2 regions of the Streptomyces sp. NPDC100445 genome follow, and region 1 is predicted to be linked to the other one. Evidence: riboswitches for the same ligand, from Rfam matches in the RefSeq annotation. Region 1 holds a riboswitch; the other holds the start of a gene.
What was found. Region 1 has a riboswitch for cyclic di-AMP ahead of ACIQVT_RS28325 (transglycosylase SLT domain-containing protein). Riboswitches for the same ligand answer to the same signal wherever they lie in the genome.

Region 1 (7,234 bases):
ACAGTTCGCGCAGGTGCAGCACCTCGGCGTGGTGGACGCCGAGCACGGCGGTGGCCTCGGCGAGCGTGCGGTCGGCCAGTTCCGCGGCGGTGTCGATCCGGCCCGCCCGTACGGCCTCGTTGATGCGGGTCATCGGCTCGGTGAGCAGCTCCGCGCCCTCGGCGGTCTCGGTCAGCGGCCCGTCGCCGAGCACCTCCTCGGCGACGGCGTCGAACCCACGGGCCGGGGTGTGGACGACGGCGGGGACGACGGCCTCCCGCGACACCCCGAGGACCGCCTCCGCAGGCACGGCGGCGGAGGAGCCGGCGGCTCGCGCGGTCCTCGCGGGGGCCGCGGGGGCGGTGGTGGTGGCCGCCTCCGCGCGTACGGCGGTGGTGGTGCGCGCCGGTGTGCCCGCGCCCGTTCCCGCCGGGGCCTGCACCCGGGCCGGCTCCCCCGTCACCCGGCTGGACCCGTCCGTGGCGACCTCCAGGGGCACCACGCAGCCCGCCCGGTCGTCGCGGATCATGGCGCGTATGGGGGCGCCGACGCTGATGGCCAGGCGCTGGAGGTGGTTCAGGACGGCCTGCTGGATCTCCTCGCCCGGGGCCGCCAGGACCGGGGCCCCGTCCACCGCCGCCTCCCCCGTGCCGAACACCTGGACGGACACCGCCGCCGGGTGCGCCACGGGCTGAAGCGCCCGCTTCTTCTCGAAGCTGACTCGAGCCATCGGTTGCCCCTCACTCCCCAGGCGCCGCGCTCCGGTCGTACGCGTCCCGCCAACCAGTGTGTCGGGTAGGGCGGGTTCCCGCGTCACCGCGACGTCACAGCCTCGCACCAGCCAGACTCTGGTCAAGTTTGCTTGCATGTGCATAAGATGCGCACGACTTGATTCGCTTAACGCATCCATCTGGGGGACCCATGACCCGCCGCTTCCTCTTCGTCCTGGGCAGCGCCCGCGCCGAGGGCAACACCGAGCTGCTGGCCCGCGCGGCGGCCGAGCAGTTGCCCGAGGACGTCGAACGGCGCTGGATACGACTCGCCGACCACCCCCTGCCCGACTTCGAGGACCTGCGCCACGACAGCGACTACGTCCGACCGCCGTCCGACACCCCCGCCGGTGAGCTGCTCGACGCGACGCTCGCGGCGACCGACCTGGTGATCGCCTCACCGCTGTACTGGTACTCGGTGTCCAGCCTCACCAAGCGCTACCTCGACCACTGGTCGGCCTGGCTGCGCGTCCCCGGCGTCGGCTTCAAGGACACCATGGCCGGCCGCACGCTGTGGGGCGTCGCCGCCCTCGCCGCCGACCAGCCGTCGGTCGCCGCCCCCTACATCGGCACGCTCAACAACTCGGCCGCCTATCTGGGGATGCGCTTCGGCGGGGTCCTGCTCGGCAACGGCAGCGCGCCCGGCGACGTACTCGGGGACACCGAGGCGCTGGCGCGCGCCAAGACGTTCTTCGCGCGCGAGGCTCCGCTCGCGCGCTTCCCCCACGAGACGCCGGGCGCCTGAACGTCGCTCCCCCGCTCGGGCGCCCGTCGTCCCCGGACGGTCACTTCGCCGCGTCGGCCGCCTTCACCAGGGCGTCCTTGGTGACCGCGCCGGCGTAGACCCTGCCGTCGTCGGTGATCAGGGCGTTGACCAGTCGGGTGGAGAAGACGGTGCCCTTGCCGAAGGCGCCGGAGGCCGGTTCACCGATCGAGCCGAGGAAGCCGCCCAGGTCACCGCCCTTGGCGCCGGTGGGCAGGCCGCCGTGCGCACCCGTGTCGAAGGTGGCGACGGACGTCCAGCCCTTGCCGAGGACCTCGGCCCCGGACAGCCCCCGGGCGGCTTCCCCGCCCGGCCGCGGGGCGTGCCCGGGAGCACCGTGCCGGGACGTCCCGCCGGCCCGGTCGTGCTCCGGCCGCGCGGACCCGTCCGTGCCCTCGGTGACCTTGGCGCCCTTGGGCGGGGTGAACGCGAAGGTGGAGGCGGCCGGTTCGGCGAAGGAGACCCGGGTGAAGCCGGCGTCGACGACGGCGGCGCCGCCGCCGCTCGGGGTCAGCGTGAACTTCAGCGGCAGGCCCGTCCGCGCGTCCACGGCGATGCTGATCGCGCCGACGGTGGTGCCGGACTGCCGGGGCCGGATCAGCAGCTTGTAGGCGTCGCGCCCGGCGACCTGCGCGGTGCCGTCGACGGTGACGGACGTGGTGTCGTCGACCGACTTCAGGGCCTGCTCGGCGAAGTCCTTCGGCGTGGCCGGCGGCTCGGCGCCGCGGTCCCGGCCGGAGCGGGCCGTGGTGGAGTGGTGGACCTGGTTGCTCTTGCTGTCGTAGCCCCAGACGTCCTTGCCGTCGTGGATGAGGCTGTACTCGGCGCCGCTCTCCACCAGTGACAGCTTCTGCCGGTCGGGGCCGTCGGCGGCGACGCGCAGGGTGTGCGTGCCGGAGACCAGCTCGGTGAGCCTGGCGCGCGGGTCGGCGGAGGAGCCGTCGCCGGAGCCACCGGCCGCCCCGGAGAGCAGCTTGTCCTCCAGGCCGCCGAGTTCGGGCAGGCCGAGGTCGGTGCTGATCTTCACGGTGCCGGACAGCCGCTGCACGTCCGACCTGGCGATCTTCTCGATGAGCTGCTGCGCGCTGATCCTCGGCAGGTCGGGGTCGCCGGAGTCGGCGAGCGCCGGGACGAGCCCGATCGTGGCCGCCGCCACCCCCACCACCGCGACCGGGACGGCGTACCGGGCGGCCTTGCGCCGGCCGGGACGCGGGTCCTCGTCGCGCTCGGCGCCCACTGCGTCGTCGGATGCGTACGGTGCCATGTGTGCCTTACCTCCGTCGTCGGCGGCGGCTGTCCTCACGCTGGTACACCTGAGCCGCCATTCTCACCCGGATCGGTGAGGAGTGGTGATGTCCGTGGTGACCATCTGACCAAATCGGCCGCGCCGAAGCGTCAGCCCTCGGGGCCAACTCCGTGTACGCCTGCGGTATGACATGAGGAGGCGGCATCTCCCCCGACCCGTAGGGGTCGTGCGGGGTGACGCCGCCCGGGAGGGTGCCTCGGCGGTTCAGCCGGCGCGGTGCACCACCGCGTCGCACAGCTCCAGCAGCGCCGCCTTGGCGTCGCACTCCGGCAGCGGCAGCAGCGCGGCCCGCGCCTCCTCCGCGTACCGCACGGTGTCCCGGCGGGCCTGCTCCAGCGCGGGGTGGGCGCGCAGCGCGGTCAGCGCCTCGGCGTGCCGGGCGTCGTCGCTGAGGTCGGAGTCGAGCAGCGCGCACAGGGCGACGTCCTCGGACCGGCCCAGCCGGGCGGCGCGCTCGCGCAGCCGGAGCACGGGGAGGGTGGGGATGCCCTCGCGCAGGTCGGTGCCCGGGGTCTTGCCGGACTCGTGGGAGTCGGAGGCGATGTCCAGGACGTCGTCGGCGAGCTGGAAGGCGACCCCGAGCCGTTCGCCGTACTGGGTGAGGACGTCGACGACCCGCTCGTCGGCGCCGGACATCATCGCGCCGAACCGGCAGGCGACCGCGACCAGGGAGCCCGTCTTGCCGCCGAGCACGTCCAGGTAGTGCTCGACCGGGTCGCGGCCGTCCGAGGGACCCGCGGTCTCCAGGATCTGGCCGGTGACCAGCCGTTCGAACGCGAGGGCCTGCACCCGGACCGCCTCGGGGCCGAGGTCGGCGAGGATCTGGGAGGCGCGGGCGAAGAGGAAGTCGCCGGTGAGGACCGCGACGGAGTTGCCCCAGCGCGTGTTGGCGCTGGCCACGCCGCGCCGCACGGTCGCCTCGTCCATGACGTCGTCGTGGTACAGCGTGGCCAGGTGGGTCAGCTCCACGACCACGGCGGACGGTACGACACCGGGCGCGTAGGGGTCGCCGAACTGCGCCGCGAGCATGACGAGCAGCGGCCGGAACCGCTTCCCGCCGGCCCGTACGAGGTGCTGCGCGGCCTCCGTGATGAACGGGACCTCGCTCTTGGTGGCCTCGAGCAAGCCTTCCTCGACAGCCGTCAATCCGGCCTGGACATCGGCTTCCAGAGCCTGGTCCCGCACGCTCAGCCCGAACGGCCCGACGACGGTCACGAGGGGTCTCCTGTCTGCTGCTGTCTGCTGGCGATCACACGGTTTGTCGATAGGTCGCTGCCCTCACTCAACTCAGCGTATCCGGTCCTCTTTCGATCACCGCTAGCGCCCACCGGTCCAGCCCGGGCGGTATCGGACCAGAACGGGCGCGAGTGTGATCGGATGGTAAGAACGGACATTTATCGACTTAACCGTAATTCGGTTATTCTTTCGTGACCTCTCCGAACTCCGGCCCGCCACCTTTCGGCCACGCCCACCGAGAGGCGGCAATGACGCGGACCCCCACCCCGCCTTCCCCGGCCCGGACCCCCCGGGGTCGAGAATCCGCCGATTCCCTCTTGTCTGTTTTGGAATGATTTGCCATTTCGTGAATTGGGTCACGCGCCCGTTCCGCAGCCCTACCGGGCACGGCCCGCCCGAACCCTTGCGCCGTAGGCGAGTTGAGGATTGGCGACCGCAAAGGATCAAGCACCCCATACGGCGTCGATCAAGGTCAAACGGTGCGATGTGTGAATCCGGCACTTGTTCCCGACATGTGCTCTCGCATACGTTCCCGGCCGTCGGGCGGACGCCTAATCCTGCCGCCGCCCGCATAACCCATCGACGAACCCATTCGTACGGCAGGAGCGGGGGACCCAGGTAAGCCGCCGGTCCGGAACGGCACACGCCGCACCGGGACGGCTAGGGGTGAAGCCGTGCCTCCTCCAGGGCACGGCCGGGCGCCTCCCCGCCCGAACCCGACAGCTCACCTCGCAGGCGACGGAGAGGAACACCCCCATGTCTGCCGCCGCTCAGCCCCGCCGTACCCGCACCAGCCGCCTCGTCCGCGTCCTCACCGCCGCGGGCACCGGCGCCGTCGTCCTCGCCCTGCCGCTCATCGGCGCCACCGGCGCCGCCGCGGCCACCACCACCGCCGCCCCGGCCGCCGCCACCACCCCGGCCGGCTACCCGAACAACCTCGACGGCTGGATCCGCGAGTCGCTCGCGATCATGGCCCAGAAGGGCATCCCGGGCACCTACAACGGCATCTACCGCAACATCATCCGCGAGTCGTCGGGCAACCCGGCCGCCATCAACCTGTGGGACTCCAACGCGGCCGCCGGCATCCCCTCCAAGGGGCTGCTCCAGGTCATCGACCCCACCTTCAAGGCCTACCACGTGGCCGGCACGTCGTTCGACATCTACGACCCGGTCGCGAACATCACCGCCGCGTGCAACTACGCGGCCGCGCGGTACGGCTCGATCGACAACGTCTTCGGCGCGTACTGACCGGCACCGGCGGCCGACGCCGCCGGCCTCCCGGCCCACCCGGTCGGCCGACCCTCCCGGTCAGCCGGCCGGGAACAGTCTCTCGAGGACGACGGCGACGCCGTCGTCCTCGTTGGACGAGGTGACCTCGTCCGCGATGGCCCTCAGTTCGGGGTGGGCACCGGCCATCGCGACGCCGTGGCCCGCCCACCGGAACATCGGGATGTCGTTGGGCATGTCCCCGAACGCGACGGCCCGTTCGGCGGCGACCCCCAGCCGCTCGGCGGCCAGCGCGAGCCCCGTCGCCTTGGTCACCCCGCTCGGCTGGAGCTCCACGGTCCCCGGCCCCGACATCGTGACCGTCGCCAGCGAGCCCACCGCCGCGCGGGCCACGGCCGCCAGCTCGTCGTCGGACAGGACGGGGTGCCGCAGCAGCACCTTGCTGATCGGCGCCCGCCACAGGTCGTCCCGCCGGCCGACCCGCAGCGCGGGCAGCGTCGGACGGGGCATGCGGTAGCCGGGCTCGACGAGCGTGAGCCCATCCACGCCGTCCTGGTCGACCGCCGCGAAGACCTGCCCCACCTCCGCCTCGATCTTGCCGAGCGCGGTCTCCGCCAGTTCCCGGTCCAGCCGGACCGACCACAGCAGGCGGTCGGTCCCGGCGTCGTAGAGCTGCGCGCCCTGCCCGCACACCGCGAGGCCCGCGCGGCCGAGGCCCGCCAGGAGCGGCCGTACCCGCGGCGCCGGCCGGCCCGTCACCACCAGATGCCGGGCGCCGGCCCGCGCCACCCGCGCGAGCGCGGCCACAGACCGGTCGGAGACGGTGTCGTCGTCGCGCAGCAGCGTCCCGTCCAGGTCGGTGGCGATCAGGTCGTACGCGGGGGTGGGTGCCATGATCAGAGAATACGGACCGCCCGGCCCGCCGACTCACCTGCTCCCGCAGGCACTTGCCCGCTGACCGGGCCCCGGCCGGCACCGGCGCGGCGGGGTCAGCCGTGGGCCGCCGCCAGGTGTCTCGCCAGGCGCGGGGAGGCGAACTCCGTGCCGCAGACGAACCGCATCACCGGGCCGTACGACGACGCCGCCGGCAGACCGGTGAAGTACAGGCCCGGCACGGAGGAGACGCAGCCGGGGCCGAGCCTCGGCGCACCGCGGCTCACCGCGAGCCGGCCGCGCAGCCCGGGGCCGAGGAAGTCCAGCGCCGCGAGGTCGACGCGGTAGCCGGTGGCGGCGATGACGTGGTCGGCGGCGAGCCGCTCGGTCCGCCCGCCGTGGGTGCGGACGGTCAGCACCGGGGTGCCGTCCGGGGCCTCGGCGCCCACCACCCGCTCCACGTCCCGCACCCGCACCCCGCGCTCGAAACGCTCACGCAGCCACCAGGCGCCGAGCGGGCCGAGGACCCGGCGGACCAGGTAGTGGCGGGTGGCCTCGGGCAGGAAGCGGTACGGATCCGGGTGGCGGCTGAGCGCCCACAGCGACCAGGCGCGGCCGAACGGGGACCGCGGCCGGAACGCCGGCTGCCGCCACGGCGGGCTGCCGAAGGCGACCCGCCCCCGGCCGCGCGCGACCACGCGCACCCGGGCCCCCGCCTCCGCCGCGAGCGTCGCCGTCTCCAGCGCGGACTGGCCGGCGCCGACGACGATCACCTCCCGGCCGGCGAACCGGCCGAGGTCGTGGTGCTGGGAGCTGTGCGAGACCGGGCCGGACGGGGAGGGTCCGCCGGCCGCCGCTCCCGTCAGCTCCGGCGGCAGGTGGGCGAAGCCCGACAGACCGGTGGCGACGACGACGGCGCGCGCGGTGAACGACTCACCGGAGTCCAGCCGGAGGGCGAGACCACCGCCCCGGTCGTGCTCGACCGAGCCGACGCGCACCCGCTCCAGACCGGGCACCAGCGCGCGCTGGAACCACTCGCCGTAGGCGGTGAACGTCTCCACCGGGATGATGTCCTCGTCG
Region 2 (7,234 bases), on a different contig from region 1:
TCGGCGATGGCCCGGACGTGCCCGTTGTACGTGGCGATCTTGCCGCGCAGGTGCTTGAGCACGGGCACGCCACGGGTGTCGAAGCCGGTCGTCACCAACACGGTGCCGACGGCTCCGGTCAGCCGGGCCACGGCGCCTTCGAAACGCGTCGCCACCTCGTCCGGGTCGGTGCCCGGGCGGATGATGTCGTTGCCGCCCGCACAGAAGGAGACGAGGTCCGGGGCGAGTTCGACGGCTCTGGGGAGCTGGTCCGCCATGACCTGGTCCAGGAGTTTGCCGCGCACGGCGAGATTGGTGTACTGGAAGTCGCCCTCGGGACGCCGGTCGGCGAGCAGTACCGCGAGCCGGTCGGCCCAGCCCACGAACGCCCCGTCGGGGCCGGGGTCGCCGACGCCCTCGGTGAAGCTGTCCCCCACCGCCACGTACGACCCGATCACTGATCTGTTGTCATTCTTCGAATCGTCTGCCACGTCGGACCATGATTCACCTTCGGATGTGACCTACGCGACCGTAGGCGGGGGTTGACGAACGGTGACATGAGCCACTGACAAAGAATCGGCCAACCACGGAATAGGGCCGTCGTCAGGCGCGTTGACCGCCTGGCAACCGGAACGCCGAAGGCCGGACCCCGGGTTCGGGGTCCGGCCTTCGGTGGCGTGTCGGACGGTGGTGCGGGGGTGTCAGCCGACGGTGAGGCCGTGCCGGCGGAGGTAGCCGACCGGGTCGATGTCGGAGCCGTAGTACGGCGTGGTGCGGATCTCGAAGTGCAGGTGCGGGCCGGTCACGTTGCCGGTGGCGCCGGACAGGCCTATCTGCTGCCCCGCGGTGACGCTCTGGCCGGCCGAGACGGAGAGCTGGGAGAGGTGGCCGTACTGGGCGTAGTAGCCGTCGTTCAGGCGGATGACGACCTGGTTGCCGTAGGCGCCGCCCCAGCCGGCGGAGACGACGGTGCCCGCGGCGACGGCCTTCAGGGAGGTGCCGGTGGGGACGACGAAGTCGACGCCGGTGTGGTAGCCGCTGGACCACATGCCGCCGGCCACGTGGTAGCCGGTGCCGGTGGCCGCGCCGGCCACCGGGAGGGTGTAGCCGGTGGACGTGCGGGGGGCCGGGGCGGACTTGGGGGCCGGGGCCGGCTTCGGGGCCGGGGCGGACCTCGGGGCCGGGGCGGAGTCGGTGCGGGTCCCCGTGGCCTTGCCGCCGAGGGTGAGCCTGAGGCCCGGGTGGATCAGCGACGGATCGGCGCCGACGGCCTGCCGGTTGTCCTCGTAGAGGCGCTGCCAGCCGCCGCCGACATGCTGCTCGTCGGCGATCCTGGCGAGGTAGTCGCCGCTGCGGACCGTGTAGGTGCGCAGGCCCGGAGCCGGCTGCGCGGCGGTCCTGACCGCCGTGTCCGGGAGGGACCGCACGGTCTTGCCGACCACGGGCTGGGCGGGGGTGGCGGCGTGCGCGCCGGCGGCCCCGATCAGCGGGAGGGCCAGCGCGGCGCCACCGGTCCCGGCGGCGGCGATGGAGCGGGACAGACGCTGGGTCTTGGGGCGGCGGTGCTTACCCGTGGCGGGCATGGCGCGGTTCCTCTCCGGCGCCTGCGAGGTCAGCTGTCGGGTTCGGGCTGGAGCTGCCCGGCCGTGCGTCGCACGGCTGCACCCCAAAGCCTGTCGCGGAGACCGGGACAGGCAGTCGTACCTGGTGGGTCCCCCGCTCCTGCCGGACGCGGATCAGTGTGGGGCTCCGGGCGGCGGCAGGATTCGGCGTTCCGTCCGGATTGGTGGTGAACGTAAGCGAGCGGGACGCGGGGAGACAAGCATCCGGTTCCCGCTCCCGGTGTTTCGGGCACCCGCACCGGGGAACTCGTGGTCACCCTGCGTGCAACTCCGCCTCGCCCGTCCCTCAAGTACCCGGCTGGGCAACGACATTACGTGGGCATGACATGCGACGTACGGTCACCACTATGACGCTGGTCACGTAGGTCCCTCACATGTCCGGTCGGTCGACCGCGAGTTGGGCACAATGTCACGATGGGGGCATTCCTCCCAAGCGTCATATAACCGGAGGAACGCGGAGTCCGGGCTACTCCTCGGTCCCCGTACCGGTGCGCCGTGGTGCCGTGCCCGGAGCCGGGCGGGGACCACGGCGCCCCTCCCCCGGGAGGTCGGCCGGTGGGTGTGACCACGCCCGCCGGACACCTGCCGCCTGGGGAAATCGATGTCGTATGGTCGTCGCAGTGCCCGCCGGTGAGCCGCGCCGACGGGGCCGACCGGGAGGAGCCCCCGTGACGCAGCAGGTCCCGTCGACCGAGCCGGAGCTGTCCGGAGTGCGCAACTTCCGTGACGTGGGCGGGCTGCCGACCACGGACGGCCGACGGGTGCGCCACGGCGTGCTGTTCCGCAGTGGGCACCTGGCGCACGCGACCGAGGACGACGCGGAGTTCCTCGCCTCCCTGGGCCTGCACACGGTCTTCGACTTCCGCAACGCGGCCGACCAGCGACTGGAGGGACCCGACGTCGAACTGCCCGGTGTGCGGAACGTGAACCTGCCGCTGAGCGACCCGGCGGACGGCGCCGAGTTCTGGAAGATGGTCCGGGACGGCGACCTGGAGCAGCTGCGCGCGATCCTCGACGGCGGCAAGGGGGCGGCCCGGATGACCGCCTCCTACCGGAAGATCGTCAAGGAGCGCACGGCCGAGCACTCCCGCGTGCTGCACGCGCTCGCCGACGACAGCGTGCCCGCGCTGATGCACTGCGCGGCCGGCAAGGACCGCGCGGGCATCTCGATAGCCGTCACCCTCCTGGCCCTCAGGGTGGAGCGGGACGCGATCGTCGCCGACTACCTGGAGTCCAACGCGCGGCACCGCCGCTACAAGGTGCGCCGCAGCGGCAGCGCGGACACCGCGTACACCCCCGAGGTCATGGCACTGCTCGACCCGCTCTTCGACGCCCGCGCCGAGTACCTGGAGGCGGCCTTCCGGAGCATCGAGGAGACGTGGGGCGACGTCGACACCTACCTGCTCCGGGGCCTGGGCCTCTCCCCCGACACCCGCGCACGGCTCCGCGAGCGCCTGCTGGACTGAGCGGCGGGCAGGTCAGGACTTGGCGCCCACCGTGAACAGCAGGTACAGGAACGCCGCGAGGACGTGCCCGAGGGCGATGTAGATGATCAGGCGGATCCACAGGGAACGGGGGAACCTGGTCTCGAAGTCGCTCATGGCAGCTCTCCGGTCGGTGGTCCCAGGCACAGCGTGGCCGTGGGACTCTGCAACAGGGTGTGGACGAACAGCAGCTCCACGCCGTCCTGGTCCTCGGCGGCCAGGCGGTGCGGGGTGAGGGAGTCGAAGTGCGCGCTGTCGCCGGTGGCGAGCAGGTGCGCGGTGTCGCCGAGCCGGAGCCGGAGCCGCCCCCTCAGGACGTACAGCCACTCCTCGCCGGGATGGACGCGCACCATGTCGCCCTGCGAGCCGTGGGGCACGCGCACCCGCAGGGCCTGCATGCCGCGGCCGGGCGCGCCGGCCTGCACGTACGTCCATCCGCCCGCCCGCGTGGACTCCATGTCGGCGGCCCGCACGATCGCGTCCCGGTCGGCGACCGTCTCGCCGAGCAGCTCGGAGACGGTCGTACCGTAGATACGGGCGAGCGCGAGGAGCATCGGCAGCGAGGGCTGGCGGTGCCCGGTCTCCAGGCGGGACAGGTGGGCCGGCGAGAGCCCCGCGGAGCGTGCCGCGGCCTCCAGGGTCAGCCCCGCACGCCGGCGCAGGGCGCGCAGCTGGGGCGCGACGGCCGGGAGGTCGTCACCCGGCGGCCCCGCGGGCGGCGGGGCGTCTGAGGCGGTCATGCCTCCATTGAGCCCGACTCTTGCCTGAGCGGCAATTTCCTTGCCTCAGAGGCAAGAATCGCCGGACCCACGCGCCCCGCACCCCTCCACTGTGCCCTGTTACGATCGAGCCCTGGATTTGAACGCGTTCAAAACCTTGGGGGATCGCATGTCCACGAGCACCACGCCCCGCCCGGCCGACGCGCCCGCCGCCGGCCTCGGCCCCGTCGCCCTCGTCCTCGGCGCCGTGTCCGCCGCGGGCGTGTGGCCGGCCCTGACGCTCTTCCTGCTGCCGGTGGTGCCCATCACCGGGGGGCTCGCCATCACGTTCGGCCTCATGGGCGTCCACTACGCCCGGCGGGGCACCGGCCGGCTCTGGCCGGCCGTGACGGGCACCGTCCTGGGCGCGGTGGGCTTCTGCTACCTCTTCCTTCTCTTCCTCCTCCTCATGCCGCTGTCCGCCTGACCCGGTGCCCGGCGCGTCCCGGCGCTCCCCCGATCAGCGGTTGGCCACCGCCTGCTTGATCAGGGTCTTGCCGAAGTCCCACATCAGGCCGCCCCCGCTGTGCGCCTCGTCCATCACCGCGGTGAAGGCGTCCACGAACCGGTCCACGTCGGCCTCGTCGATGATCAGCGGCGGGATGAGCTTGATCACCTCCAGGTGGTCGCCGGAGACCTGGGTGAGGATCCGGTGCCGCTGTAGCAGCGGGACGACGACCATCTGGGCGAACAGCCCCTTGCGTGCCGCCTGGAGCACCGTCCAGCGGCTGCGCAGCGCCAGCGAGGACGGCCGGCCGAACTCGATGCCGATCATCAGGCCCCGGCCGCGGACGTCGGCGAGCAGCTCGTACCTGTCGATGAGCGCGGTCAGCCGGGACTTCAGCAGCTCACCCGTCCTGCGCACCCCGGCGACGGTCTGCTCGTTCTCCATCACCGACAGCACGGCCAGGCCGGCCGCCATCGCCTGGGCGTTGGAGCCGAAGCTCGCCGAGTGGACGAGGACCCGGTCCATGGACGAGTAGACCTTCCGGAAGATCCACTCCTTGCCCAGGGTGGCGCCGACGGGGACGTAACCGCCGGACAGCGCCTTGGCCACGCACACCAGGTCGGGTTCCACCCCGTCCTCGTGCTGGTAGGCGTAGAAGTCGCCGGTGCGGCCGAGCCCGGTCTGCACCTCGTCGACGACGAGCAGCGCCCGGTGCCGGCGCAGCAGCTCCTGTGCGGCGCGCAGATAGCCGGGCGGGGTCTCGTGGACGCCCTTGCCCTGGATCGGCTCGACGATCAGGGCGGCCACGTCGCCCTTGTCCAGTTCCCGCGCGAGCGCGTCGAGATCACCGAGGGGTACGGCCGTGTCGGGCAGCAGCGGGTCGAAACCGTCCCGGAAGCCGCGCTCGCCGTTGACCGACAGGGAGCCGGTGGTCAGGCCGTGGAAGGCGTGGTCGCAGTAGAGGACACGGGGCCGTCCGGTGGCGTACCGGGCGAACTTCAGGGCCGTCTCGACCGCCTCGGTGCCGCTGTTGCCGAAGAACACCCGGTCCAGGTGCGGGCTGTGGGCCAGCAGCCGTTCGGCGAGCAGGCCGGGCAGCGGTTGGCAGTCGAAGCGGGTGAGGTCGGCGAGGTCCATGTCCAGCACGTCGTGCAGCGCCTTGCGGACGACCGGGTGGTGGCGGCCGAGCCCCATGACCCCGAACCCGGCGAGCATGTCCAGGTAGTCGTTGCCGTCGGCGTCCCAGAAGTGGGCGCCCTCGGCCCGTTCGTAGACCTTGTCGAAGCCGATGGTGCGCAGCATGCGCGGGAGCTGCGGGTTGAGGTGCTTGGCGTGCAGCTCGTAGCGTTCGGCTCCGCGCTCGGCGAGCAGGGCGCCGAGGTCGAACTCGGTGGTCATTCACTCTCCTTGACTGTGCCGTCGGCGTCCCGTCCCGGAAACCGCCTGCACCGGGAACTCGCGTATCTCGTCGGTGAGTTCACCGAGTCTCGTCTCGGACAGCGCTTTTCGGTCGCGTGGTCCCCGGACGGTCTCCAGAATGCTCAACGCTCGGCCCCCTCTCGGTCCGTGCCTCGCCTCGACCCGCTCGTCCCTCGGCACCGCACCGGGTGCCGCCCCCGGCCGCCGCCGGCCCGGCCCGGACCCACCGCGGCCGGCGGCGCGGCGCGACCGGACGGGCCGGTACCCCGGCGGGTCCCGGGGTCCGGCGGCCGCCGCGTCAGTCCCGGTTCCCGGAGACCGTCTCGCGCATCGCCCGCAGCGACTCCTTCAGTGAGCCCATGGTGGCGAGGACGGCCGTGGGCTCGTACCCGCAGTGCGCCATGCAGTTGGCGCAGCGCGGGTCCTTGCCGCGGCCGTACTTGTCCCAGTCGGTCCCCTCGATCAGCTCGCGGTACGTCGGTACGTACCCGTCGCTCATCAGGTAGCAGGGGCGCTGCCAGCCGAAGAGCGAGTAGTTGGGGATGGCCCAGGCGGTGCAGGGGAAGTCGACCTTGCCCTCCAGGAAGTCCAGGAAGAGCGGGGAGTGGTTGAGCCGCCACCTGCGGCGGTTGCCGCCCGCGAAGGCCTTCCGGAACAGCTCACGGGTCTGCTCGACGCCGAGGAAGTGCTCCTGGTCGGGTGCCTTCTCGTAGGCGTAGGCGGGCGAGATCATCATTTCGTCGACCTTGAGGTCGTCATTGAGGAAGTTGAGCACCTCGATGATCGTCTGGGGGGTGTCGGTGTTGAAGAAGGTGGAGTTGGTGGTCACCCGGAAGCCGCGCCGTCTGGCCTCCTTGATGGCCTCGACCGCCTCGTCGAACACCCCCTCCTTCGCGACCGACTCGTCGTGCCGCTCGCGCAGACCGTCGATGTGCACGGCGAAGGCGAAGTAGGGCGACGGCGTGAACTTGTCGATCTTCTTGCGCAGCAGCATCGCGTTGGTGCACAGGAAGACGTACTTCCTCTTGGCCACCAGCTGCCGCACGATCTCGTCGATCTGGGGGTGCATCAGCGGTTCACCGCCCGCGATGGACACCATCGGCGCGCCGGACTCCAGCACCGCGCCCACGGCCTGCGCGACCGGCATGCGCTGCTTGAGCACGCCGGCCGGATGCTGGATCTTGCCGCAGCCCTCGCACTTGAGATTGCAGGCGAAGAGCGGTTCCAGCTCGACGATCAGCGGGAACTTGTCCCGCTTGCGAAGCTTCTGTTCAGCCAGGTAAGTAGCGACTTTGATGGACTGACGCAACGGCATGGCCATCTGGCTCACCTCCGGGGGAGCGACAAAGAACGGTGCCATTCGAAAAACGCGGGAAGTACGGAACGGAGTACGCGGAAAGCCGATATTCCGCCGCGTACGGTGCCGATCCGGACGAGTTCGTGTTCAGGTGCGTCCACGACCACCCGGACGGCCGCGGCCGGGCGGGGGCCCGAGCGGACGGCCGCGAGGAGGGTCGCCGCCGA

Region 2: another riboswitch for cyclic di-AMP. It lies ahead of ACIQVT_RS30850 (peptidoglycan DD-metalloendopeptidase family protein); the one in region 1 lies ahead of ACIQVT_RS28325 (transglycosylase SLT domain-containing protein).

Annotation. Positions count from the first base shown of each region.
Region 1 is NZ_JBIVZV010000013.1:202,115-209,348, forward strand. It holds gene ACIQVT_RS28305 (hypothetical protein) at 1-709, opposite strand, end outside; gene ACIQVT_RS28310 (flavodoxin family protein) at 901-1,494, shown strand; gene ACIQVT_RS28315 (outer membrane lipoprotein carrier protein LolA) at 1,535-2,776, opposite strand; gene ACIQVT_RS28320 (polyprenyl synthetase family protein) at 3,023-4,033, opposite strand; cyclic di-AMP (ydaO/yuaA leader) riboswitch at 4,625-4,805, shown strand; gene ACIQVT_RS28325 (transglycosylase SLT domain-containing protein) at 4,811-5,302, shown strand; gene ACIQVT_RS28330 (HAD family hydrolase) at 5,363-6,175, opposite strand; gene ACIQVT_RS28335 (FAD-dependent oxidoreductase) at 6,271-7,234, opposite strand, start outside.
Region 2 is NZ_JBIVZV010000015.1:181,947-189,180, forward strand. It holds gene ACIQVT_RS30845 (SGNH/GDSL hydrolase family protein) at 1-437, opposite strand, end outside; gene ACIQVT_RS30850 (peptidoglycan DD-metalloendopeptidase family protein) at 681-1,562, opposite strand; cyclic di-AMP (ydaO/yuaA leader) riboswitch at 1,568-1,724, opposite strand; gene ACIQVT_RS30855 (tyrosine-protein phosphatase) at 2,270-3,067, shown strand; gene ACIQVT_RS30860 (DUF6126 family protein) at 3,080-3,202, opposite strand; gene ACIQVT_RS30865 (helix-turn-helix domain-containing protein) at 3,199-3,825, opposite strand; gene ACIQVT_RS30870 (hypothetical protein) at 3,974-4,270, shown strand; gene ACIQVT_RS30875 (aspartate aminotransferase family protein) at 4,304-5,689, opposite strand; gene hpnH (adenosyl-hopene transferase HpnH) at 6,009-7,031, opposite strand; gene ACIQVT_RS30885 (1-hydroxy-2-methyl-2-butenyl 4-diphosphate reductase) at 7,037-7,234, opposite strand, start outside.